4 regions of the Bradyrhizobium sp. BRP19 genome follow, and region 4 is predicted to be linked to each of the others. Evidence: predicted binding sites of a transcription regulator. Region 4 holds the regulator's gene; each other region holds the start of a gene.
The links. Region 4 encodes PhoB, which activates phosphate uptake and scavenging genes when phosphate is short. Its sites were predicted from a motif close to TGTCATNNANCTGTCAT; they were not measured.
Positions count from the first base shown of each region.

Region 1: phnC (phosphonate ABC transporter ATP-binding protein) is a predicted target of PhoB. The motif match lies at 3,341-3,357, and genes of this name have one in related genera.
Region 2: I6F36_RS11905 (YdcH family protein) is a predicted target of PhoB. The motif match lies at 2,249-2,265, and genes of this name have one in related genera.
Region 3: phnF (phosphonate metabolism transcriptional regulator PhnF) is a predicted target of PhoB. The motif match lies at 3,175-3,191, and genes of this name have one in related genera.

Region 1 is NZ_JADYVZ010000007.1:87,854-93,328, forward strand. It holds gene I6F36_RS21930 (selenium-binding family protein) at 1-24, shown strand, start outside; gene I6F36_RS21935 (hypothetical protein) at 108-701, shown strand; gene I6F36_RS21940 (DUF1045 domain-containing protein) at 705-1,403, opposite strand; gene I6F36_RS21945 (alpha-D-ribose 1-methylphosphonate 5-triphosphate diphosphatase) at 1,422-2,615, opposite strand; gene I6F36_RS21950 (chloramphenicol acetyltransferase) at 2,612-3,283, opposite strand; gene phnC (phosphonate ABC transporter ATP-binding protein) at 3,458-4,273, shown strand; gene phnD (phosphonate ABC transporter substrate-binding protein) at 4,348-5,256, shown strand; gene phnE (phosphonate ABC transporter, permease protein PhnE) at 5,324-5,475, shown strand, end outside.
Region 2 is NZ_JADYVZ010000003.1:344,390-349,864, forward strand. It holds gene I6F36_RS11895 (EAL domain-containing protein) at 1-505, opposite strand, end outside; gene I6F36_RS11900 (NAD(P)/FAD-dependent oxidoreductase) at 708-1,832, shown strand; gene I6F36_RS11905 (YdcH family protein) at 1,979-2,161, opposite strand; gene I6F36_RS11910 (YdcH family protein) at 2,492-2,698, shown strand; gene I6F36_RS11915 (hypothetical protein) at 2,830-3,048, shown strand; gene I6F36_RS11920 (hypothetical protein) at 3,071-3,322, shown strand; gene I6F36_RS11925 (GGDEF domain-containing protein) at 3,324-4,031, opposite strand; gene purE (5-(carboxyamino)imidazole ribonucleotide mutase) at 4,174-4,662, shown strand; gene I6F36_RS11935 (5-(carboxyamino)imidazole ribonucleotide synthase) at 4,659-5,475, shown strand, end outside.
Region 3 is NZ_JADYVZ010000007.1:93,533-99,007, reverse strand. It holds gene phnK (phosphonate C-P lyase system protein PhnK) at 1-34, opposite strand, end outside; gene I6F36_RS21995 (alpha-D-ribose 1-methylphosphonate 5-phosphate C-P-lyase PhnJ) at 27-923, opposite strand; gene I6F36_RS21990 (carbon-phosphorus lyase complex subunit PhnI) at 920-2,023, opposite strand; gene phnH (phosphonate C-P lyase system protein PhnH) at 2,028-2,636, opposite strand; gene phnG (phosphonate C-P lyase system protein PhnG) at 2,641-3,105, opposite strand; gene phnF (phosphonate metabolism transcriptional regulator PhnF) at 3,225-3,956, shown strand; gene phnE (phosphonate ABC transporter, permease protein PhnE) at 4,093-4,947, opposite strand; gene phnE (phosphonate ABC transporter, permease protein PhnE) at 4,944-5,475, opposite strand, start outside.
Region 4 is NZ_JADYVZ010000005.1:187,536-193,010, forward strand. It holds gene argF (ornithine carbamoyltransferase) at 1-391, opposite strand, end outside; gene I6F36_RS18400 (aspartate aminotransferase family protein) at 391-1,599, opposite strand; gene I6F36_RS18405 (GcrA family cell cycle regulator) at 2,059-2,571, shown strand; gene phoB (phosphate regulon transcriptional regulator PhoB) at 2,863-3,570, opposite strand; gene phoU (phosphate signaling complex protein PhoU) at 3,593-4,309, opposite strand; gene pstB (phosphate ABC transporter ATP-binding protein PstB) at 4,321-5,142, opposite strand; gene pstA (phosphate ABC transporter permease PstA) at 5,139-5,475, opposite strand, start outside.

The DNA of each region.
Region 1 (5,475 bases), on a different contig from region 4:
TCATTTTGCTACCCGTCGGTCTAGATGGGACGCAGGCGAGCCCGGCCCTTGGCTGGCTGTGGCTCGCGCTTGTTGCGAGCGGTCTCTACCACGGGGTCAATCCGGGAATGGGATGGCCGCTCGCCGTTTCGGCCGGGCTCATGGACAAGAGCCCCCTCGCGCTCTTCCGTGCATTGTGGGCTCTGGCGGCCGGGCACCTCCTGGCAACACTTCTCGTGCTGCTGCCGTTCGCCTTCCTGCTCATACTGGCCGAATGGCAGCGTCCAATCCAGATCGGAGCGAGTCTTCTCGTCATCGGCTTTGGCGTCTACCGGCTGATCGACCGGCGTCATCCGCGCGCGCTGGCACGAATTCCGCCGACGCAATTGGTGCTCTGGTCATTTGCCGTCGCCATCGCTCACGGCGCTGCCCTGATGCTCGTGCCGATCTATCTCGGGCTCTGCCAGGCCTTCGAGCTCGATGCCGGCCATCAGGCGGCGGGCGCGCTGATGACGGCAAATCTCGGGATGGCGGTGCTGGTGTCGCTGGTGCACGTTGCCGCCATGGTCGGCGCCGGCGGATGTCTGGCGTGGCTGGTCTACCGCCATCTGGGACTGAGGTTCGTCTCGCGAAGCTGGTTCAACCTGGATGCAGTCTGGGCGATCAGCCTCGTTCTGGTTGGCGCGGTGGCGCTCGCTTTCAATGTTGCGGCCTCGCGCTGAGGTCTACCGCACCAAAGCCCACTCGCCGATGATGCGAAACCGCGCCTTGGCATCATCCTGCCTGAACAGCGCGATGCGATCGATCGCGAGCGTCTCGATCCCCAGCGCCGCAAACCGTGTTCGCAGCATCTGAAGGATCGGCCCGCGCCGCTCCGCATCCAGCCGCCCCGTCAGCGTCATGTGGAAACGGAATTCTTCCATCACGTAGGGATAGCCCCAGCGGTTGAGATAATCGCGCTGCCGCTCGCTGAGCTTCTCCGGCTTGCGCCGAGCGCGATCTTCCGCCGTCAGAGCGGCGCGAAACGGGTCGAACTCGCGAACGCAATCAGCGGCAAGTTGCTGGAGCGCTTCCATCGGCTCGGCCGGAATAACGGCAATGAAGCCGCTGATGGCATCGACCATCGGTCGGATTGCCGGGATTGGCCGTGTCCTGCCCGCGAAGGCCGCGCAGGCGGCCATCAGCTCGGCTTCGGTCTTGCCGGGCGCCAGCGCCATCGGCGCCTTCAGCGTGGCGTGAAAGCCGTATTTGCGGGGATCGGCGCTGACCTCGCGCCAGTCGGGCGCGGCGTGCAGCGCCTGCTCTGGAAACGAAATCTCGCCGCCGCTGTAGGCGTCATAGCCGAGCAGCTCGGCGCCGAAGCGGGAGAGGGCGCTGTCGCGGCCTGCGGCATAATAGATCGCGTAGCGGGGGAAACCTGTCATTGCCTCAGCATAACCAATTTACGCCGCGACGACAGTCTCGCGCGGCGCCGCCATTGCGGTGAGCAGCCGCGTCGCGTCGGTGAGATGCACGAGCCTGCCGCCTGAGATCACCGCGATCAGCCGCGGCCGCAGCTCCACGCTGTCGTCGACGAGGAGAATGTCGGCGCGGCGTCCCTCCGCGAGCAGGCCGCGATCGGTGAGGCCGGTTGCCCGCGCCGGGCCGGCGGAGACCAGATCCCAGGCCTGAGCCAGAGGCATCACGCCATCGGCGGCCAGGCGGAACGCGGCGAGCAGCTGCGCGGGATAGTAATAGTCCGACGCCAGCACCGAGCAGAGCCCCTTGGCGATCATGTCGGAGGCCCTGGTCCAGCCGGTGTGGCTGCCGCCGCGCACGACGTTCGGCGCGCCATAGACGATGGCATCGCCGTGGCTGGCCGCAGCCTGCGCCGTCTCCTCGTTGATCGGAAACTCCGCGATCAAGGCGCCGAGCTCGCGAAAGTCCCGGCGCATCGCCGGGCTCGAATCGTCGTGCGAGAGCATCCGCACCTCGGCCCCGCGGGCCGCGGCGGCCAGGCGTGACACCGAGGCGGGCACCTCGTCGGCGCGCGAGACCACGCGCTCGACCAGCCGGTCGAATTCTTCGCTCGACAGACCGGTGCGCTCCACCATGCGGTTGCGCTTGCGTGGGTTGGAGATGTCGGCAACGACGCCGTCCATATGATCGTTGAAGGCGAACAGGTCGACGCGGCCCTCGCTGAGCCACTCCGCGATCTCCGCTTCGGCATCGAGATTGAAGGTCTCGTGCCGCAGGTGGAAGCGGGTGTCGGCAGCGAACTGCGGACGCTGCCGCTCGATCGCCTCCATCAGGCCGCGCGCATTGTCGGCGCTTCGCAGGCCCGGCTCCCACGAGCAGGTCGTGGCGTGAAACACGGTGGTGATGCCGTTGCTGATCGCCTGGCGGTCGCTGTCGGCGAGCGCGACGTCGATCGGAAAGTCGACGCCGGCGCGCGGCATCATCTGCCGCTCGAAGGCATCGCCATGCAGATCGACGATGCCGGGCAGCACCAGCAGGTCACGGGCATCCAGTGCCAGCCGCGCCCGGCCGCGAGAAGCATCGACCTCTGCAATGTCTGTTCCGGAGACGAGAAGGGAGGTTTCGACGAGCTCGGCGCCGATCAGGGCCCGGCCGCCTTCGATGAATATGTCTGTCACGCGACCGCGCTTCGTTTGCTGGCAGGAGAATTGGCGAGTGAGCTCGCTTTTGCTTCGTATGCCGAGAGGAAATCTTCAATCCCGAGCTTGCGGAAATCGGGTAGCGCCTCGCGCAACTTGTCGTGATCCCAGTCCCACCAAGCAAGCCTTGCGAGCCGTCCGGCGATCTCCTCCGAGAATCGCCGCCGCACGATGCGGGCCGGATTGCCGGCGACGATGCTGTAGGCCGGCACGTCCTTGGTGACGATCGCGCCGGCGGCGATCACCGCGCCGGTGCCGATGTTGCGGCCCGGCAGCACGATCGCGCCATGGCCGATCCAGACGTCATGGCCGATATGAACGTGATGCCGGCGGCGCCAGTCGAAGAACTCGAGATCGTCGCTCTCACCTTCGAAATAGGCGCTGGATCGGTAAGTGAAATGCGCCTGAGTGGCGCGATGCATCGGATGGTTGCCGGGATTGATGCGGGTCATCGCCGCGATCGAGCAGAACTTTCCGATGGTGGCGTAGGTGATCTGCACATCGTTCACGACATAGGAATAATCGCCCATCGCGACTTCATGCAGGATCGTGCGCGCGCCGACTTCGGTGTAGGCGCCAAGCCTGGTCTCATGCAGCTTGGCCGAGGGATCGACGGTCGGCTGAACCGAAAGAGCTTTGGCGGCCATGTTGCATCCGAAGTGCGAGGGCGGGCGTCTCTCTTCGAGCGGCCGGATGACGATGTCATGACAGCGAGATGACAGGGGATGACGTGCGTAGGATGGCCGCACTGCAGCAGCGCTGTCACACAAGTGTTAAGCACGAGGGTTAGCGGTTGGCTCCAGCTACTCTGGAGCCCCTCGATGCTGGTGGTTGAAGGCCTGACGTGTCGCTTCGGCGCGAAAGCCGCGGTGGACGATGCTTCGTTTCAAGTTTCCCCCGGCGGCTTCGTCGGGGTGATCGGGCGATCCGGCGCCGGCAAGTCGACATTGCTGCGGTCCATCAACCGCCTCACCGAGCCCTCCGAAGGCCGCATCCTGTTCGAAGGCGTCGACGTCACCGCGCTGCGCGGCAAGGAGCTGCGGCAGTGGCGTGCGCGGTCGGCGATGATTTTTCAGCAGTTCAACCTCGTCGGCCGGCTCGACGTCCTCACCAATGTGCTGATGGGGCGGCTGTCGACGGTGCCGACATGGCGGTCGCTGCTGCAGCTTTGGCCCGAAGAAGACAAGGCCATCGCGATGTCGGCGCTCGAGCAGTTCGACATGGCTGCCATCGCGGCCCAGCGCGCCGACCAGCTCTCGGGCGGTCAGCAGCAGCGCGTGGCGATCGCGCGGGCGCTGGTTCAGCAGCCCGACATTATCCTTGCCGACGAGCCGATCGCCTCGCTCGATCCCCGCAACACCAAGATCGTGATGGATGCGCTTCTGCGCATCAACAAGCATTTCGGTATCACCGTGCTCTGCAACCTGCATTCGCTCGATCTCGCCCGCAGCTATTGCGACCGCCTGATCGGCATGGCGGCCGGACGCGTGGTGTTCGACGGCGCGCCGGCGGCCTTGACCGATCATATCGCGCGCGAGCTGTACGATCTCGAGGCGAATGAAGTCATGGATGTTGCGCCCGCGGATGCATCGGTCGGCACAGCAGTTCCTGCCCTCCGCACGGTTGCCGTGGCCTGATCGCTGCTTCCTTAAATCGAGCCTAGCGCAGAGCCGGAACTCGACAGTTTCATAACCTTGAAATGGGAGACGTCATGATAGACCGTCGTACGATCGTTGCCGCTGCGGCGGCCCTGGCATTTTCAGTTTCAGCCGCTGCGGCGCAGGACTGGAAGGCGAAATATCCTGAGTTGATCTTCGCGAAAGTCCCCGACGAGAATGCCTCCGGCACCACCAACCGCTGGACGCCTTTGACGGAGTACCTGTCCCGCGAGCTTGGAACGAAGGTCACGCTGCGCATCGCCAATGACTACGCCGCGGTGATCGAAGGTCAGCGTGCAGGAAACATTCACATCGCGATGTACGGCCCGGCGTCCTACGCGCGTGCCTACATCATTGGCGCGAAGGTCGAACCGTTCGCGATCGAGGTGAACGGCGACGGCACCAAAGGCTATTACTCGGTTCTCTATGTCAAAATCGATTCGAGCTACAAGGACATCAAGGACCTGCAAGGCAAGAACCTCTGCCTCGTCGATCCCAACTCGACTTCCGGCAACAACGTGCCGCGTTTCGCGATGAACAAGATGGGCATAGATCCGGAGAAGTTCTTCGCCAAGGTGGTCTACTCGGGGAGCCATGAAAACGCGGTGATCGGGCTTTCCCAGGGCACCTGCGACGCGGCGTTCAACTGGTGGAACGACGAGAAGGAATCGAACCTGCTCCGGATGGAACGGAAGGGCATGGCGAAGGCCGCGGATTTCAAGATCATCATGAAGTCCGAGCAGATCGTGAACTCGCCGATGGCCTATCTCAGCAGCCTGCCTGACGACCTCAAGGCGGCGATCAAGAAAGCAGTGCTGGAAATTGCGGTGAAGGACAAGGCGGCTTTCGACAAGATTTACGAGGGGAAGCAATTGCCCTACGTCGAGGTCGACCACAAGGCGTATGACGCCGTGATCGAACTGACCAAGTTTGTCGACAGCATTCGCAAGCAGAAATCCTGAGGGAAACGAAGGGTTGGACAAGTCGGGCAGATCGCAAGATCTGCCCGTCGGCTCTCGCGAACATCCCATGCGAACAGCAGTTCCCGAATTTCCGGAAGCCAGGCTGCGTGAGCTTGGCGATCGCTATGCGGCCGCAATTGCCGCCAAGCGCCGCCGCGTATGGCTCGGTGCCGCCGTCCTGATCGCCGTTGCCATTGCCGCGGGCTGGATGGGCGAGGT
Region 2 (5,475 bases), on a different contig from region 4:
GTTCCGTGGTCAGGCCATTGGCGCTCGATGCCTTCCGGTAAAATTCGTCATCGGTGACGCCGAGCACTCCGCGCTCGCGGCGCAGCCTCAGGATGTCGCAACCGGTCATGTTGGGCCGGAGGTCGGATCGCGTCAGGCCATAGATCTCGAGATAGCGGTCATTGCAGAAGATGACGCGGCGCTGCGCATCCGTCATCACCACACCCTGGTTGAGGTTGTTCATGGCGGAGGAGATGAAGGCGTTGCGACGCAGCTGCAAACGGCTGGACCGGCGCAGCGAGGAATGGATCCACAGCCCGATCGCGGCGAGGAACGAGCAGACCACGATGCCCGCGATGAGGGCTTCCCAGATCACGCCGGGATCAAGCCTGGTGAGATCGCCCGGAACGGCAAGGCTGTCCGATGCCGCAAAGGCGCGCGCAGGCGCGCCCGTAACGGCCAGGCATAGGAGGGCGTGCACAGCAATCCAAAGCGTGCTGCCCACGTGCCAGTTCTTCTCAGCCATCAGCCACCCGCGATTTCAACGTCGGATTGTCTGGCTTCGCGGGTTTGGATCGGGTAAACGCCTGTGGGCACAACAGAATAATGTGACATAAAATGCGGCAATTGCCCTGACATGATAAACGACTTCTTAACGGAAGCCCCGCCTGCGCCGCCGCATCCGGACCGTGCGCCACCGGTGCTTCCAACTGGTATCCTGCACAACCATGGATAGGGTCGATTGCGTCGTCATCGGAGCCGGCGTGGTCGGGCTCGCGGTGGCCCGGAAGCTCGCCCAGGCCGGGCGCGAGGTGATCGTGCTGGAGGAAGCCGAGGCGATCGGCACCGTCACCTCCTCGCGCAACAGCGAGGTGATCCATGCCGGCATCTACTACCGGGCCGGGAGCTGGATGGCGCGCATGTGCGTGGCAGGCAAGCACGCGCTGTACCGCTACTGCGCCGAGCGCGGCATCCCGCACAAAAATTGCGGCAAGCTGATCGTCGCGACCAGCCCGAAGGAGACCGAGAAGCTGCAATCGATCAAGGCGCATGCCGAGGCCAACGGCGTGCTCGACATGCAGCTGCTCTCGGGCGAGGCCGCACGCGCGCTGGAGCCGGCGCTCGCCTGCGACGCCGCGCTGCTGTCACCGTCGACGGGCATCATCGACAGCCATTCCTACATGCTCTCGCTGCGCGGCGAAGCCGAGGACGCCGGCGCAGCTTTCGCGTTTCACACCCCGCTGATCCGTGCCAAGGCGGCGGCCGGCCTCATCGAGATCGATGCCGGCGGCGAGGCACCGATGACGCTGCAATGCAGCCTCCTCGTCAACGCCGCGGGGCTGTCGGCAACGCATGTGGCGCGCAGCATCGACGGCATGCCGCTGGACCGGATTCCGCCGGCCTATCTCGCCAAGGGAAACTACTTCAGCTGCAACGCCAGGGCGCCGTTCTCGCGCCTGATCTATCCGGTGCCCGAGCCCGGCGGCCTGGGCGTGCACCTGACGCTGGACATGGCAGGACAGGCGCGCTTCGGGCCTGACGTCGAATGGATCGAGACGATCGACTACGAGGTCGATCCGTCACGCGCCGAGCGCTTCTATCCCGCGATCCGCAAATACTGGCCGACGCTGCCTGACGGCGCGCTGATGCCGAGCTATTCGGGCATCCGCCCGAAGATCGTGCCGCCGGCCGTGGCCACGCAGGATTTCTTGATGCAGGGCCCGCGCGATCACGGCGTTGCAGGCCTGATCAATCTGTTCGGCATCGAATCGCCGGGACTGACGTCCTCGCTCGCGATCGCCGATCACGTCGCCGAGCTCGCAGATATCGACAGTGTTTCGAGAAGCGGATAGGTGTGCGCGTCGAGAGCCACGGGTCCAAGCAAGAGTGAGCGCCGCACAACCGTGTTGCACGGTACACACCTTGCAGCAGGGATGAGCACGGATGCTCTCATCCCTGCGTGAAGGACGTGATCAACTCTACACTGTCACGGGGGTTACTAGTGGAGCGTGTCGCCAGATTGCTTCAGACGCTCGATCTGGTCCTTGACCATCAACTTCCGGCGCTTCAACTCAACAATTTGCAGGTCGTCTGTTGAAAGGTGCACGAGAGCTTCGTGCAATTCGTTTTCGAGAAGTTTGTGCTTCCGTTCCAATTCAACGAGATGTGCCTGAATTGTCATTCGAAACCTCCTCGGTAGGGTTGAACCTTTAGGATTCGATCCGGACAACCAAGTCTACATCACCGATTCGTCCTGTCGATGGGTATCCGTCGTTGCAGCGTCATTTTTGAAAGTTCATATGTAACGAAGCGTGACTAAGGGAACCACGCCGGAAAAATCCATGATATCAATACGCCGACGCACCGCCGCAGCTCCCTGCAGAAATATGTTGCTGGAGATCGGGGACGAGGGATCGCAGATCGCTTGCGATCACGCGGCGCAAGGACGATAATTTCCACAGGGCATCCACAGCCCGGATCTCACGCCTATCGGTTTTCGGCCACCGCAGACATGACCAATGAAGATGAGCGTGAGCTCGAAGCCGAGCTCACCCGGTTGCAGCAGGAACACCGAGATCTCGATGCGGCGATCGATGCATTGCATCAATCGCCCGCCCCCGACCTGTTGCGGTTACAGCGCCTGAAGAAGCGCAAGCTGTTGTTGCGCGACCGCATCGCGTTCATCGAAGACCAGATCACCCCCGACATCATCGCCTGACCGTGAGCCGGTCTTGCGCGGCGCCCCGCCGCTTCCGAATCCGCTTGACTCAATAAGAACAAAATAGGAACATTCGCGGGCGCCCCAACACCTCAGAGAACGCTCAAGGACAACACACGAGGACAACGCAGATGTCGGCAACCGCCCTTTTCGACAACAGCCATTACGAACAGGCCTGCGATCAGGCGATCGCGATGTGCGACGGCAATCTGCGCAGCACCATCAAGGCGCTGATCATGGCCAACGAATATCTGGAAGCCGAGCTGGAGGAATTGCAGGCGGCGATTTCAGCCGGCTGCATTCCGGAGATCTCGCGCAGCAAGATGCGGAGCAAGAGCAGCGCCGCATAATCTTCAACCTTGGAGCAACGCCATGTCGGATGTGACCTATTACGTTGCAATGCCCTTCTTGATCGATGACGACGGATCACCCGTCGCAGGCGCTGCAGAGGAGTGTCAGTCCTCGACGGCGGCGCTGCGACGCGCAGAGATGCTGGCGCGCGGCGCCGGCCATATCGGCGCGATCGCGTTCAGCCGCAGCGGCGATCCCATGACCGGCGAATTCGGCGACGCGACGCTGCTGCGCAAGTTCGGCAACGTGCCGGAAGATCTTGCCACCCTCTAGACTAGCGCTCGCCGCCGACCAGCCTGATCCGCGGCTCGTGCCGGCGGCTCGCCTTGCGCACATACATGGCGGCATCCGCCTCCTCCAGGGCGCGGCCTGCAGCGGATTGCGGACCGAGCAGCGCGACGCCGGCCGAGGCGCCCGCGGCCACGTGCTGGCCGCGAAAAACGAATGACAATTCGTCGATCGCCTGCTCCAAGGCCGCAGCCTTGACCTTCGCATCGGTCTCGCTGAGATTCCAGAGCAGCAGCGCGAACTCGTCGCCCCCGAGCCGGCCGACCACGTCGGAGGCGCGGATCTGTCGCGTCAGCGTGGCGACAATCGCCTTGAGCACCTCATCGCCGGCGGCATGACCGAAGGAATCGTTGATCGGCTTCAGCCGATCGACGTCGAGCACGATCAGCGCCCCGCTGGCGCGGTAGCGCTTCATATAGGCGATGGCGCGCGCGAGCTCGCGCTCGAAACCGCGCCGGTTGGGAATCCCGAGCAGGAAATCGGTATCGGCGGCCGCCTCGAGCTCCGAGATCCGCAACAGGGCCGCCTTGAGCTTGCTCCTGAGGCCGCGGATGATCGCCTTGCCGTCATCGGCAGCCGGCGCTCTGCGCAAGGCCGGTTTGGCCGCGCGGCTCGAAACGGCTTTGGATCGGGCGGCGCTCATGTTCCGGCCCTTTCTGGCCTTCGCAGGGCTCGCCCTTTTCGGTTTCTTCATGGGCATCGTGCTCAATGAAGGCTTGCGGGGATTCACCAAGACAGGATAGTGGATTCCCTTCTCCTTGCCACCGCCTTGCGAGCCGCCGGCCGGAATCATTAATCTGGCCTATCTCTCTGTTTTTCTGGGCACAATTGACGTCATGACCGCGCCGATCGCCATCATCATGGGAAGCCAGTCGGACTGGGACACGATGCGGCACGCCGCCGACACGCTTGACGCGCTCGGCATTGCTGCCGACAGCCGCATCGTCTCGGCCCACCGCACGCCCGACCGGCTGTTCGCATTCGCCAAGGGTGCCAAGGCCGCAGGCTACAAGATTATCATCGCCGGCGCCGGTGGCGCGGCCCATCTGCCCGGCATGGCGGCGGCGCTGACGGAACTCCCTGTGTTTGGTGTTCCCGTCGAATCCAAGACGCTCAGGGGCGTCGATTCGCTCTATTCGATCGTCCAGATGCCCGCGGGCATTCCGGTCGGCACCCTCGCCATCGGCAAGGCCGGCGCGATCAATGCCGCGCTGCTGGCAGCCGCCGTGCTGGCATTGTCCGACCCCGCCCTGTCGGATCGCCTCGCCGCCTGGCGCAAGGCCCAGACCGAGGCGGTCGCCGAGCGGCCGGAGGACAAGGCGTGACGGACACCAGGCACGTGAAGCTGAAGCCCGGTGACACCATCGGAATCCTCGGCGGCGGACAATTGGGCCGGATGCTTGCCATGGCCGCGGCGCGACTCGGCCTGCGCTGCCAGGTGTTCTCGCCCGATCCGGATTCACCGGCCTTCGACGTCGTGCTGAACGCGACCTGCGCCGAATATGCCGACGTCGAGGCGCTCGAATTGTTCGCGCATGATGTCGACGTCATCACCTACGAATTCGAGAACGTGCCGGCGGCAGCCGCGCTGGTATTGGACGCGCGCCGCCCGGTGCTGCCCAACCGCAAGATCCTCGAGACGACCCAGGACCGGCTCGCCGAGAAGGATTTCGTGACGAAGCTCGGGATCGGCACTGCCGCCTACGCCGACGTCACCTCCGTCTCCTCGCTGCGCGAGGCGATCGCCAGGATCGGCCTTCCAGCGGTGCTGAAAACCCGCCGCTTCGGCTATGACGGCAAGGGCCAGGCCATCATCCGCGAGGGCGACGACATCGCGAAGGTGTGGACCAGCCTCGCCACCAAATCGGCGATCCTGGAGGCCTTCGTGCCCTACGAGCGCGAGATCTCCGTGATCGCCGCGCGCGCGGCCACGGGCGAGGTCGAGTGCTTCGACGTCACCGAGAACGAGCACCGCGACCACATCCTGAAGATATCGCGTGCGCCCGCGCCGATTCCTGACGCGCTCGCCGAGGAGGCGCGCAGCATCGCGAGCAAAATCGCAAGCGCGCTCGACTATGTCGGCGTGCTCGCGGTCGAGATGTTCGTGCTGGCAGGCGGCACCGGACCGAAGGTGCTGG
Region 3 (5,475 bases), on a different contig from region 4:
GCTCGTCGTTCTCGACCAGATTCTGATCAGCCATTCGCGGCCTCCTGCGCCTTATCCTTGTACGGCGCGGCACTGAGGCTGCCGTGATGGCCGGCGGCCTGGCGGCCCTCGCAATAATCGGTATCCGAGCAGACGAACATGCGCCCGCCCTTGTCGTCGGTCACGATCTCGTCGAGATAGGAATTCTCCGCGCCACAGAGCGCGCAGGGCGCGTTGAAGCGGTAGGGCTCGAACGGGTGATCCTCGAAATCGAGCGACACCACCTGGGTGTAGGGCGGGATGGCGTAGATGCGCTTCTCGCGGCCGGCGCCGAACAATTGCAGCGCCGGGGAATTGTCCATCTTGGGATTGTCGAATTTCGGCGTCGGCGACGGGTCCATCACGTAGCGCGCGTTGACCTTGACCGGATAGGCATAGGCGGTGGCGATGTGGCCGAAACGGGCGATGTCCTCGTAGAGCTTCACATGCATCAGGCCGTATTCGGCGAGCGCGTGCATGCGCCGCGTCTCGGTCTCGCGCGGCTCGAGGAAGCGCAACGGCTCGGGGATCGGCACCTGATAGACCAGCACCTGGTTCTCGTTCAGCGCCGTCTCGGGGATGCGGTGACGGGTCTGGATCACGGTTGCCTCGTCCGTCGCCGTCGTCGTCGCAACGCCCGCAGTCTTCGCAAAGAATTTACGGATCGAGATCGCGTTGGTGGTGTCATCCGAACCCTGGTCGATCACCTTCAGCACGTCCTGAGGCCCCAGGATCGCGGCCGTGACCTGCACGCCGCCGGTGCCCCAGCCATACGGCATCGGCATTTCGCGGCTGGCGAACGGCACCTGATAGCCGGGGATCGCGATCGCCTTCAGGATCGCGCGGCGGATCATGCGCTTCGTCTGTTCGTCGAGATAGGCGAAATTGTAGGCGGGCGCGTTCATTCCGCGGCCTCCTTCATGGCATCGGGCGTATTGGCATCGGCGAACTCCTGACGCAGCTTTCGGAGCAGGCCGAGCTCGGACTGGAAATCGACATAGTGCGGCAGCTTCAGGTGCTCGACGAAGCCGGTCGCCTGGACGTTGTCCGAATGCGACATCACGAACTCCTCGTCCTGCGCCGGTGCGAGCGCCTCCTCGCCGAGCTCACGGGCGCGCAATGCGCGGTCGACCAGCGCCATCGACATGGTCTTGCGTTCGCTCTGGCCGAAGGCGAGGCCATAGCCGCGGGTGAAGCACGGCGCCTCGGTCGCCGAGCCCTTGAACTGGTTGACCATCTGGCACTCGGTGAGCTCGATCGCACCGAGCGGCACGGCGAAGCCGACGTCTTCCGCGACGAATTCGACCTCGACCTCGCCGAAGCGGATCTCGCCGACGAAGGGATGGTTGCGGCCGTAGCCGCGCTGGGTGGAATAGCCCATCGCGAGCAGAAAGCCTTCGTCACCGCGCGCGAGGTTTTGCAGGCGCAAATCACGGTCCGCGGGGAAATTCAGCGGCTCGCGGGTGAGATCGCCGACGCTGGCGCCGTCCTCGGCTTCCGGCGATGATTCGATCAGCCCGTCGCGCCCGAGAATGTCTGTCACGCGCGGCGTCGGCGCGGTCGAGGCTTCGGCCGCAGCCGGCCTCTCCGGCACAAAACCTTGGGCGAGCGATGGATCGAGCAGGCGGTGCGTGTAGTCGAAGGTCGGCCCCAGGATCTGGCCGCCGGGAATGTCCTTGAAGGTCGCCGACACCCGCCGCTGCACCCGCATGGTGCCGGTGTCGACCGGCTCGCTGGCACCGAAGCGCGGCAGCGTGGCGCGGAAGGCGCGAACCAGGAAGATCGCCTCGATTAAATCGCCGCGCGCCTGCTTGATCGCAAGCGACGCGAGCTCGCGGTCATAGAGCGAGCCTTCGCTCATGACGCGATCGACGGCCAGGCCGAGCTGCTCCGAGATCTGGTCGAGCGTGATTTCCGCAACGCTCTGGTCGCCGCGCCGCTTATGCGCGAGCAGGCGATGGGCGTTCTCGATGGCGCGTTCGCCGCCTTTGACTGCGACATACATGCTTCTAGCTTCCCTTGCTCACGACGCGCGTGGTGCGGGGGATCGCGACCACAGCGTCATCGGCGACCAGCACCACATCGATGCCGCGCGGAAACAGCGCCTCGTTGATATGCAGGCGCTCGAACAGGTCGAAAGGCTTGATCGACGCCTGCAGCGTGGCGACACCGTCAATGCCGGGGCCGCGCAGTTCGAAGCTGCGCCCGGCGGCGAGGCTGTCGACCTGGATGACCACCGTGGTCGAACGGTCCGGATACTCGCTGGTGCCGAACGCGAAGCGCTCGAGCGCAGGCAAGGCGCCGCCGTCACTGATGAGCGCGAAGGAAGCGATCGACGAATCCTGCACGACCGGCGCGCCGGTGTGGAACTTCAGCCACTTCGTCACGTCCGAGCTTTCCGCCATCCGCGCATCGAGCCAGAGCGGCGTGTCGTGATCGAACAGCGTCAGCGCGATCGCTGCGGTGCCGCGCATCATCGGCCCTGGCGCGCCCGCCATCGGCACGATGCGCTGGACCGAGCCCGGCCGCGCCATGGCGTCCATGACTGAGCGAAAGGTCGATTGCGCCGACAGCACCTTGTCGGCGAAACCGGGCGGCAGCTCCGCAATCGTGGTCATGATCTCACCCCTCACCGCGCACCATGGTGTAGAAATCAACCTTCGTCGCGGCGGCCGCTGCCGCCGCCTGCTTGCGCCTGACCATAAGCTGCTCGCGCAACGGCGCGATAACGTCGCGCTCCACCGCTCCGCCGAAATCGCGGGACTGCACCAGCGCATCGCACAGCGCGATCAGCCGCGCCTTCTCACCGTCGCGGCCGAGCGTGTAGCCGAACCCGACCTCGCCGCTCGCAAGCCGCACCGCGGCGCGCGACACCGTCGCTTCGCCGAGATTGAACGGCGCGCCGTCGCCGCCGACCCGGCCGCGCAGCATGACGAGGCCGTTCTCCGGCGTGCGCAGATCGTGGTGATCCGGGAGAGACAAGTTGCGGAGGCGAGCGGCGATCTCGCCCGCCTCCGCGTGCGCCAGCACCGCCATTGCGGCCTTGCGCTGGGCTTGCTGGTCGTTGTGCTGGGTCACCTGGTCCACCGAGCTTTTTGACAGAACTTGCCGCGTCGAAGTTGTCTATGATAATAGACAACTTCATACGGACGCGCCATGACTGTTTCGTGACAATGCTGTGATTTCTGGAGTAGGTTTCCCGCGACATGAGCATGCAGGACACAGCCTCCTCGGGCGTCGCGCTATGGCGCCTCGTGGCCGATGGCATCGAGCGCGGCATCGCCGACGGCCGCTTTGCGGCCGGCGACAAATTGCCGGGCGAGATGGAGATCGCCGAAACCTATCGCGTCAACCGCCACACCGTGCGGCGCGCGTTGGCAGCCCTCGCCGAGCGCGGCCTGGTGCGCGCCGAGCGCGGCAGCGGAACCTATGTCGAGGCGCAAAAGCTCGCTTATCCCTTGCGCTCGCGCACGCGCTTCTCCGAGATCGTCGGCGCCGATGGCCGCGAACCGCATGGCCGGCTGATCGAGGCGACCGATGACGTTGCGACGCGCGAGCTCGCACGAGAGCTGGGATTGAAGACCGGCGCGCCGCTGGTGCGGATCGAGGCGATTCGCCTCGCCGACCGCACCCCGATCTGTGTTTCCACCACCTGGCTATCGGCGGAGCGGTTTCCGGAGGCGGGCGCCGTGTTCGCGGCAACGCGCTCGATGACGAAGCTGCTGGAGCATTTTGGCGTGCGCGACTATCGCCGCGGTGCGACGCGAATCACCGCGGGGATCGTCGACGCGACCGACGCCGCACGGCTCGACCTGGCGCTGGGGCGGCCGATCCTGGTGGTCGACGCCACCGACCATGATCTCATGGGCAAGCCGCTGGTGACGAAGCACTCGCGCTTTGCGGCAGAGCGGGTGGAGTTTTTGGTGGAGAACGCTTAGATCAGAGCGTTTTCCAGCGAAGCCTGCCCTCGGACTTGATCCGGGGTGGAAACGATTTGCGTCGAGAAAACGCGTCAAAACAAAAATCAGAGCTCCGTTCCGATCCAATCGGAACGGATAAGACTGCAGCACGACGTTAGGCGACCGTCCGCTTGCCGATGATCGCGAAGCGCAGCTTGCCGGAAATCCAGTCGATCGACGATACAGTTACCAGGATCAGCAGGATCAGAAACGATACCTTCTGCCATTCCAGCACCCGGATCTGTTCGGCAAGCTGAAGGCCAATGCCGCCAGCGCCAACGATTCCGATGATCGTCGCCGATCGCGTATTCGACTCGAAATAGTAGAGCACCTGGCTCAGCAAGACCGGGAATACCTGCGGCAGCAATCCGAAGCGGACGCTGTGGAGATGGTTGCCGCCCGATGACCGAACGCCTTCCGCGGGGTTCTTGTCGGCGACCTCGATCGCTTCCGAGAACAGCTTGCCGAACGTTCCGAAATCGCTGCAGATCACGGCCAGGATGCCGGCAAACGGCCCCAGCCCCACGACGCCGACCCAGATCAGTGCCCAGATCAAAGTGTCGACTCCCCGGATGGTATCGAGGCCACGACGCGTCAATAGGCGGATGATCCGGTTTGCAACCACGTTGCGCGCCGCCAGCAGGGATACCGGCAGCGCGAGCAGCGCGCCGCCAAGGGTGCCGAGAAACGCGATCGACACCGTCTCTCCGAGCGCATGCAGATATTTCAGAACCTCCGCCCAAGAACCCGGGCTGGGCGGCAACATGAGCTGGACGAATTCGCCCAGCCTGACCATGCCCTGGGAGAGCCGATTAAAGGGAATATCGAGCTGGACGATCCCGAACAGGAACAGCCCGACCGTCCCGCCGACGAGTATTGCGATCCTTCCCCGCTGCCACCAATCGGTCCGGAAGACGTCGGGATACCGTTCGGCAATGCCGGCCCGGTTTTCAAAACTGAAGGAGCTCATCGGGTGCTTCCCTCCAGCCCGAGCAGGCGGTGTCGCAACCGTTCCGTCAGGAAGTCGATCAACATGACGGTAAGGACGATGAGCAGCAGGATGGCGCTGACGTCGGTGAAGTAGAACTTGCGAACCGCCTCGATCAGATCCTGGCCGATCCCGCCGGCGCCGACGAAGCCCATCACGGCCGCGCCACGCACGTTGATCTCGAACCTGAGCAAGGCATAGCTCACGAAGTTCGAGAGGACCTGAGGCAACGCGCCGAACCGAACGACCTGAACCCAGCTGCCCCCGCTTGCCGCCACCCCTTCGACCGGCTTGCTGTCGATGTTCTCGACAACCTCGGCGAATTGCTTGCCCAACGCTCCGGCGGTATGGATTGCAATCGCCAGAACGCCCGGCAGCGGCCCGAGACCAAACGCTAGCACGAAGATCAGGGCAAACACGATCTCCGGCACGGTCCTGAAAAACTCCAGAGCGCGCCGGGTGACGAAAACAGTCGTTCCTGATTTCACGAGATTGGCCGAGGCGAGGAAG
Region 4 (5,475 bases):
CGTTGATGACGGGCACGGTGGCGTTGGCCGCAAGCTCCAGCAGCGCATCATGGTTGAGGATGCGGATCATGATGGCGTCGACATAGCGCGACAGAACCCGCGCGGTGTCGGCGATGGTCTCGCCGCGGCCGAGCTGCATCTCGGCGCCGGTGAGCATGATCGCCTCGCCGCCGAGCTGGCGCATGCCGACGTCGAACGAGACGCGGGTGCGGGTCGAGGGACGCTCGAAGATCATCGCCAGCGTCTTGCCTTCGAGCGGCCTGACCGGCTGCTGCGCCTTCTGCTTCGCCTTCATCGCCGAAGAGGCGGCGAGCATGCTCTTGAGCTCCGAGAGCGGCAGCTCGTTGATGTCCAGGAAGTGCTTGGGAGCTTTGTTGGGCGTCGTGCTCATCAGCTTGCCGCCCGCTTGGTCTGGCTGGAGGAGATCGCAGCGCAGGCGCGCTCTAACCGGCCGACGCTGTCCTCGATCTCCGCTTCCGTGACGATCAGGGGCGGCAGGAAGCGCACGACATTGTCGCCGGCCCCGACGGTGAGCAGCTTTTCGGCGCGCAGCGCCGCGACGAGATCGCCCGAGGGCACCACCGCTTTGATACCGATCAGGAGGCCCTCGCCGCGCACCTCGCTGACGATTTCGGGATGACGATCGATCACGGAGGCGAGCTTCTGCTTGAGCAGCAGCGACATCTTCTGCACGTGGTCGAAGAAGCCGGGCTTGAGCATGACATCGAGCACGGCGTTGGCAGCCGAGATCGCGAGCGGATTGCCGCCGAAGGTGGAGCCGTGCGAGCCGGGCCCCATGCCGGCCGCCGCGTCCGCGGTCGCCAGCACCGCGCCGATCGGAAAGCCGCCGCCGAGCGCCTTGGCGAGCGACATCACATCCGGTGTGACGCCGGTGCGCTTGTAGGCAAAGAGCTCGCCGGTGCGGCCCATGCCGGTCTGCACCTCGTCGAAGGCGAGCAACAGGCCGCGCTCGTTACAGAGTTCGCGCAGCGCCCTCAGGAAGGCGTGAGGTGCAGAACGAACGCCACCCTCGCCCTGGATCGGCTCGATGAGAATGCCGGCGGTGTGCGGACCACTCGCCTTCTTCACGGCGTCGAGGTCGCCGTGCGGCACCTGATCGAAGCCGTCCATCGGCGGACCGAAGCCCTCGAGATATTTCGCAGAGCCGGTGGCGGCGAGCGTCGCCAGCGTGCGGCCATGGAAGGCACCCTCGAAGGTGATCATGCGGTAACGCTCCGGATGCCCCTTGGAGAAGTGATGGTGGCGCACCAGCTTGATCACGCCTTCCAGCGCCTCGGCGCCGGAATTGCAGAAGAACACGAAGTCCGCAAAGCTCTCATTGCAGAGGCGGCTTGCGAGCTTCTCGCCGTCAGGGCTCTGGAACAGATTCGACATGTGCCAGAGCTTGGTCGCCTGCTCCTGCAATGCCTTGACCAGCGCGGGATGGACATGGCCGAGCGCATTCACCGCAACACCCGAGGTGAAATCGAGATAGCGATCGCCGTTGGTCGCGATCAGCCAGCAGCCTTCGCCGCGCTCGAAACCGAGGTCGGCCCTGGCGAAAACGGGGAGCAAATGCGGCGCTGCGCTGTTAGTCATGACGTCACTTGAATGTTGCGGACGGTGTGAGGCATGCATTGCGCGACGCACCATCGACCGGCCCCGGAAAACGAAACGTGCCGCCTTTTAAGGGCGGCACGTGGCACTATCTTATGCCTGGCAAGACGGGTGTCAATGCCGCCCGGAAAGCCTCGCGAAACGCTGATTCCGTAGTCTTGCGGTGCCGATTTTGCGGGTTTTTCACCACGGAACATGTGGAAGCGAGTCGGCGGACTCTTGCGCGGGAGTCACGCCATATTGTAGCGTTTGGACTGTCAGATACGACATCTCGTGCAGCAGTTCTGATCCCAGAAGTCCTCATGTACCGGCGTAAACGTTCGGGCGTCTTGAGCGCGCCCGGCGAGCCTTAAGGGATTCTGACGGCACGGGTTTTTCAAGGCTAAAGCATTCGCTGCGAAGGCCCCAGGATGGCAGGCGCGCAGCGAGGGAAAGGGTGCAATGACGGTTTTGACCTGGTCCGATGATCGCGTCGAGCAGCTGAAGAAGCTCTGGGAGGCCGGACTTTCGGCCAGCCAGATCGCGGCGGAGCTCGGCAATGTGACCCGCAATGCCGTGATCGGCAAGGTGCACCGGCTCGGCCTGTCCGGCCGCGCCAAGAGCCCTTCATCGGCAGCGCCGCGGCCGCGCAAGGCACGGCCCGCGCAGCATATGATGCGGGTGACCCGCCCCGTCGCGCGCGGCAACACCGCGCTGGCGCAGGCCTTCGAGGTCGAGTTGGAAGCCGAGCCGGTTACCTACGACAACGTGGTGCCGATGAGCCAGCGGCTGTCGCTGCTGGAATTGAACGAGGCGACCTGCCACTGGCCGGTCGGCGATCCCTCGAGCCCGGATTTCTTCTTCTGCGGCGGCAAGGCGCTCTCCGGCCTGCCCTATTGTGCCCAGCATTCGCGCGTGGCCTATCAGCCTGCAGCGGATCGCCGTCGCGCAGCACCGAAACCGGGCACGCGGTGAGGTTGCGGAATTTCCTGATCGCCAAGCTTTGATCGCCAAGCTTGATCGCCAAGGCTGCAGCCGTCACACGATGACGGCTCCCAATCACTCCGGTGTCATCCCCGCGAAGGCGGGGATCCATAACGCAATCGTTGCGCGAGATGGTCACTCCGAGTCTTCGCCAAACCACGTCCTGTGGCTGATCGCGACGAGCGCGCGCGCTCGCGCTGAGATCCCGGGCTCGCGCTGCGCGCGCCCCGGGATCACGACCGAGATTGTTGCCGCGGCCGAGAACCAACAACTCGCCCGATCTTACGTCTGCTCAGCCTTCGCGAAGCGATCGTCCAGCGCGTAGCCGGCGCCGCGGACGGTGCGGATCGGGTCCTGCTCGCGGCCAAGGTTGAGCAGCTTGCGCAGGCGGCCGATATGGACGTCGACGGTGCGCTCGTCGATGTAGATGTCGCGGCCCCAGACGCTGTCGAGCAGCTGCTCGCGCGAGAACACGCGGCCGGGATGCTCCAGGAAGAACTCCAGCAGGCGATATTCGGTCGGACCGAGATCGATCGGCCGGCCCGAGCGCGCCACGCGGCGCTTGTCGCGGTCGAGCTCGATATCGCCATAGGCGAGCACGGTGGCGAGGCGCTCGGGGCTCGCGCGCCTGAGCAAGCCCTTCACGCGCGCGAGCAGCTCCGGCACCGAGAACGGCTTGACGATGTAATCATCCGCGCCGGTGGCAAGCCCGCGCACCCGCTCGCTCTCCTCCCCGCGCGCGGTGAGCATGATGATCGGCAGCTGTTTGGTCTCGGGCCGGGTCCGAAGCCGCCGGCACAGCTCGATGCCCGACAGGCCCGGCAGCATCCAGTCGAGCACGATCAGATCGGGAATGTGCTCCTTGAGGCGGGTGTCGGCGTCATCGCCGCGCATCACCGTCTCGACGTCATAGCCGTCGCCTTCGAGGTTGTAGCGAAGAAGCTCGGTGAGAGCTTCCTCGTCCTCAACCACCATAATGCGTGCGCCCATGTGGTCGTAGCTCCTTAAGTCGTCAGGTGTTCGGCACCGTCGTGGCGAAGGTCGTCATGTCGCCCTTCGGCCGCTTGTCGGTGATCGCCTGGCCCTCGATCATGTAGAACACGGTCTCGGCGATGTTGGTGGCGTGGTCGCCGATCCGCTCGATGTTCTTGGCACAGAACATCAGGTGGATGCAGAACGAGATGTTGCGCGGATCCTCCATCATGTAGGTGAGGAGCTCGCGGAACAGCGAGGTGCAGATGGCGTCGACTTCTTCGTCGCCCTTCCACACCGCCATCGCCGCCGGCAGGTCGTGCGCGGCATAGGCGTCCAGCACCGACTTGACCTGCTGCTGCACGAGGTCGGTCATGTGCTCCAGGCCGCGGAACAGCTTGAGCGGATGGAAATCCGTCTCCAGCGCCGCGACGCGCTTGCCCATGTTCTTGGCGAGATCGCCGATGCGCTCGAGATCGGTCGCAACGCGCATCGCGCCGACGATCTCGCGCAGGTCGACGGCCATCGGCTGGCGGCGGGCGATGGTGAGCACGGCGCGCTCCTCGATGCGCTTCTGCAGCGCGTCGAGCTCGACGTCGGTGGCGACGACGCGCTGGCCGAGCGCGACGTCGCGGCGGATCAGCGCGTCGACGGAATCGACGATCATGCGCTCGGCGATGCCGCCCATCTCGGCGACCAGGCGGGTGAGCTCCTGAAGGTCGCTGTCGAAAGCCTTTACGGTATGTTCAGAACCCATGTTCCGTCTCCTCAGCCGAACCGGCCGGTGATGTAATCCTGCGTGCGCCGATCGCTCGGCGACGTGAAGATCTTGCTGGTGTCGTCGAACTCGATCAACTCGCCGAGATACATGAAGGCGGTCTTGTCGGAAACGCGCGCCGCCTGCTGCATGTTGTGGGTGACGATCGCGATCGTGTAGTTCTCGGACAATTCCTGGATCAGCTCCTCGACCTTGGCGGTCGAGATCGGGTCGAGCGCCGAGCAGGGCTCGTCAAACAGGATCACCTCGGGCCGCACCGCGACGGTGCGGGCGATGCAGAGGCGCTGCTGCTGGCCGCCGGAGAGCGACAGGCCGGAGGCATTGAGCTTGTCCTTGACCTCGTTCCACAGCGCGCCACCGCGCAGCGCCTTCTCGACGCGGTCGTCCATCTCGGACTTGGAGATCTTCTCATAGAGACGAATGCCGAAGGCGATGTTCTCGTAGATCGTCATCGGGAACGGCGTCGGCTTCTGGAACACCATGCCGACCCGGGCGCGGAGCAGGTTGAGGTCGAGCTTGGGGTCGAGGATGTTGGTATGGTCGAGTAACAGCTGACCGTCGGCGCGCTGGCCCGGATAGAGGTCGTACATCCGGTTGAAGATGCGCAGCAGGGTGGACTTGCCGCAGCCGGACGGGCCGATGAACGCCGTGACGCGGTTGGTGCCGAGCGCCAGGTTGATGTTCTTCAGCGCGTGGTGGTCGCCGTAGTAGAAGTTGAGGTTGCGCGCCGTGACCTTGGCGGGCGCCTCGGGCAGGGGCTGCGAGCCGGGATGAACGGACGGTGCGCTGACGGAAACAGACATTTCACTCATTTTGCAGTCCTCTCGGCGCCAAGGATGCGCGCGCCAATGTTAAGGGCAAGCACGGTCAGGGTGATCAACAGCGCACCGCTCCAGGCGAGTTGCTTCCAATACTCGTAGGGGCTCTGCACGAAGTTGTTGATGGTGACAGGCAGGTTCGCCATCGTCTTGTTCAGGCCGAGGCTGAAGAACTGGTTCGACAGTGCCGTGAACAACAGCGGCGCGGTCTCGCCGGCGACGCGGGCGGTCGCCAGCAGCACGCCGGTGATGAGGCCGGAGCGCGCGGCACGATAGGCGATGCGCTTGATCACCAGCGAGCGCGGCAGGCCGAGCGCGCTGGCAGCT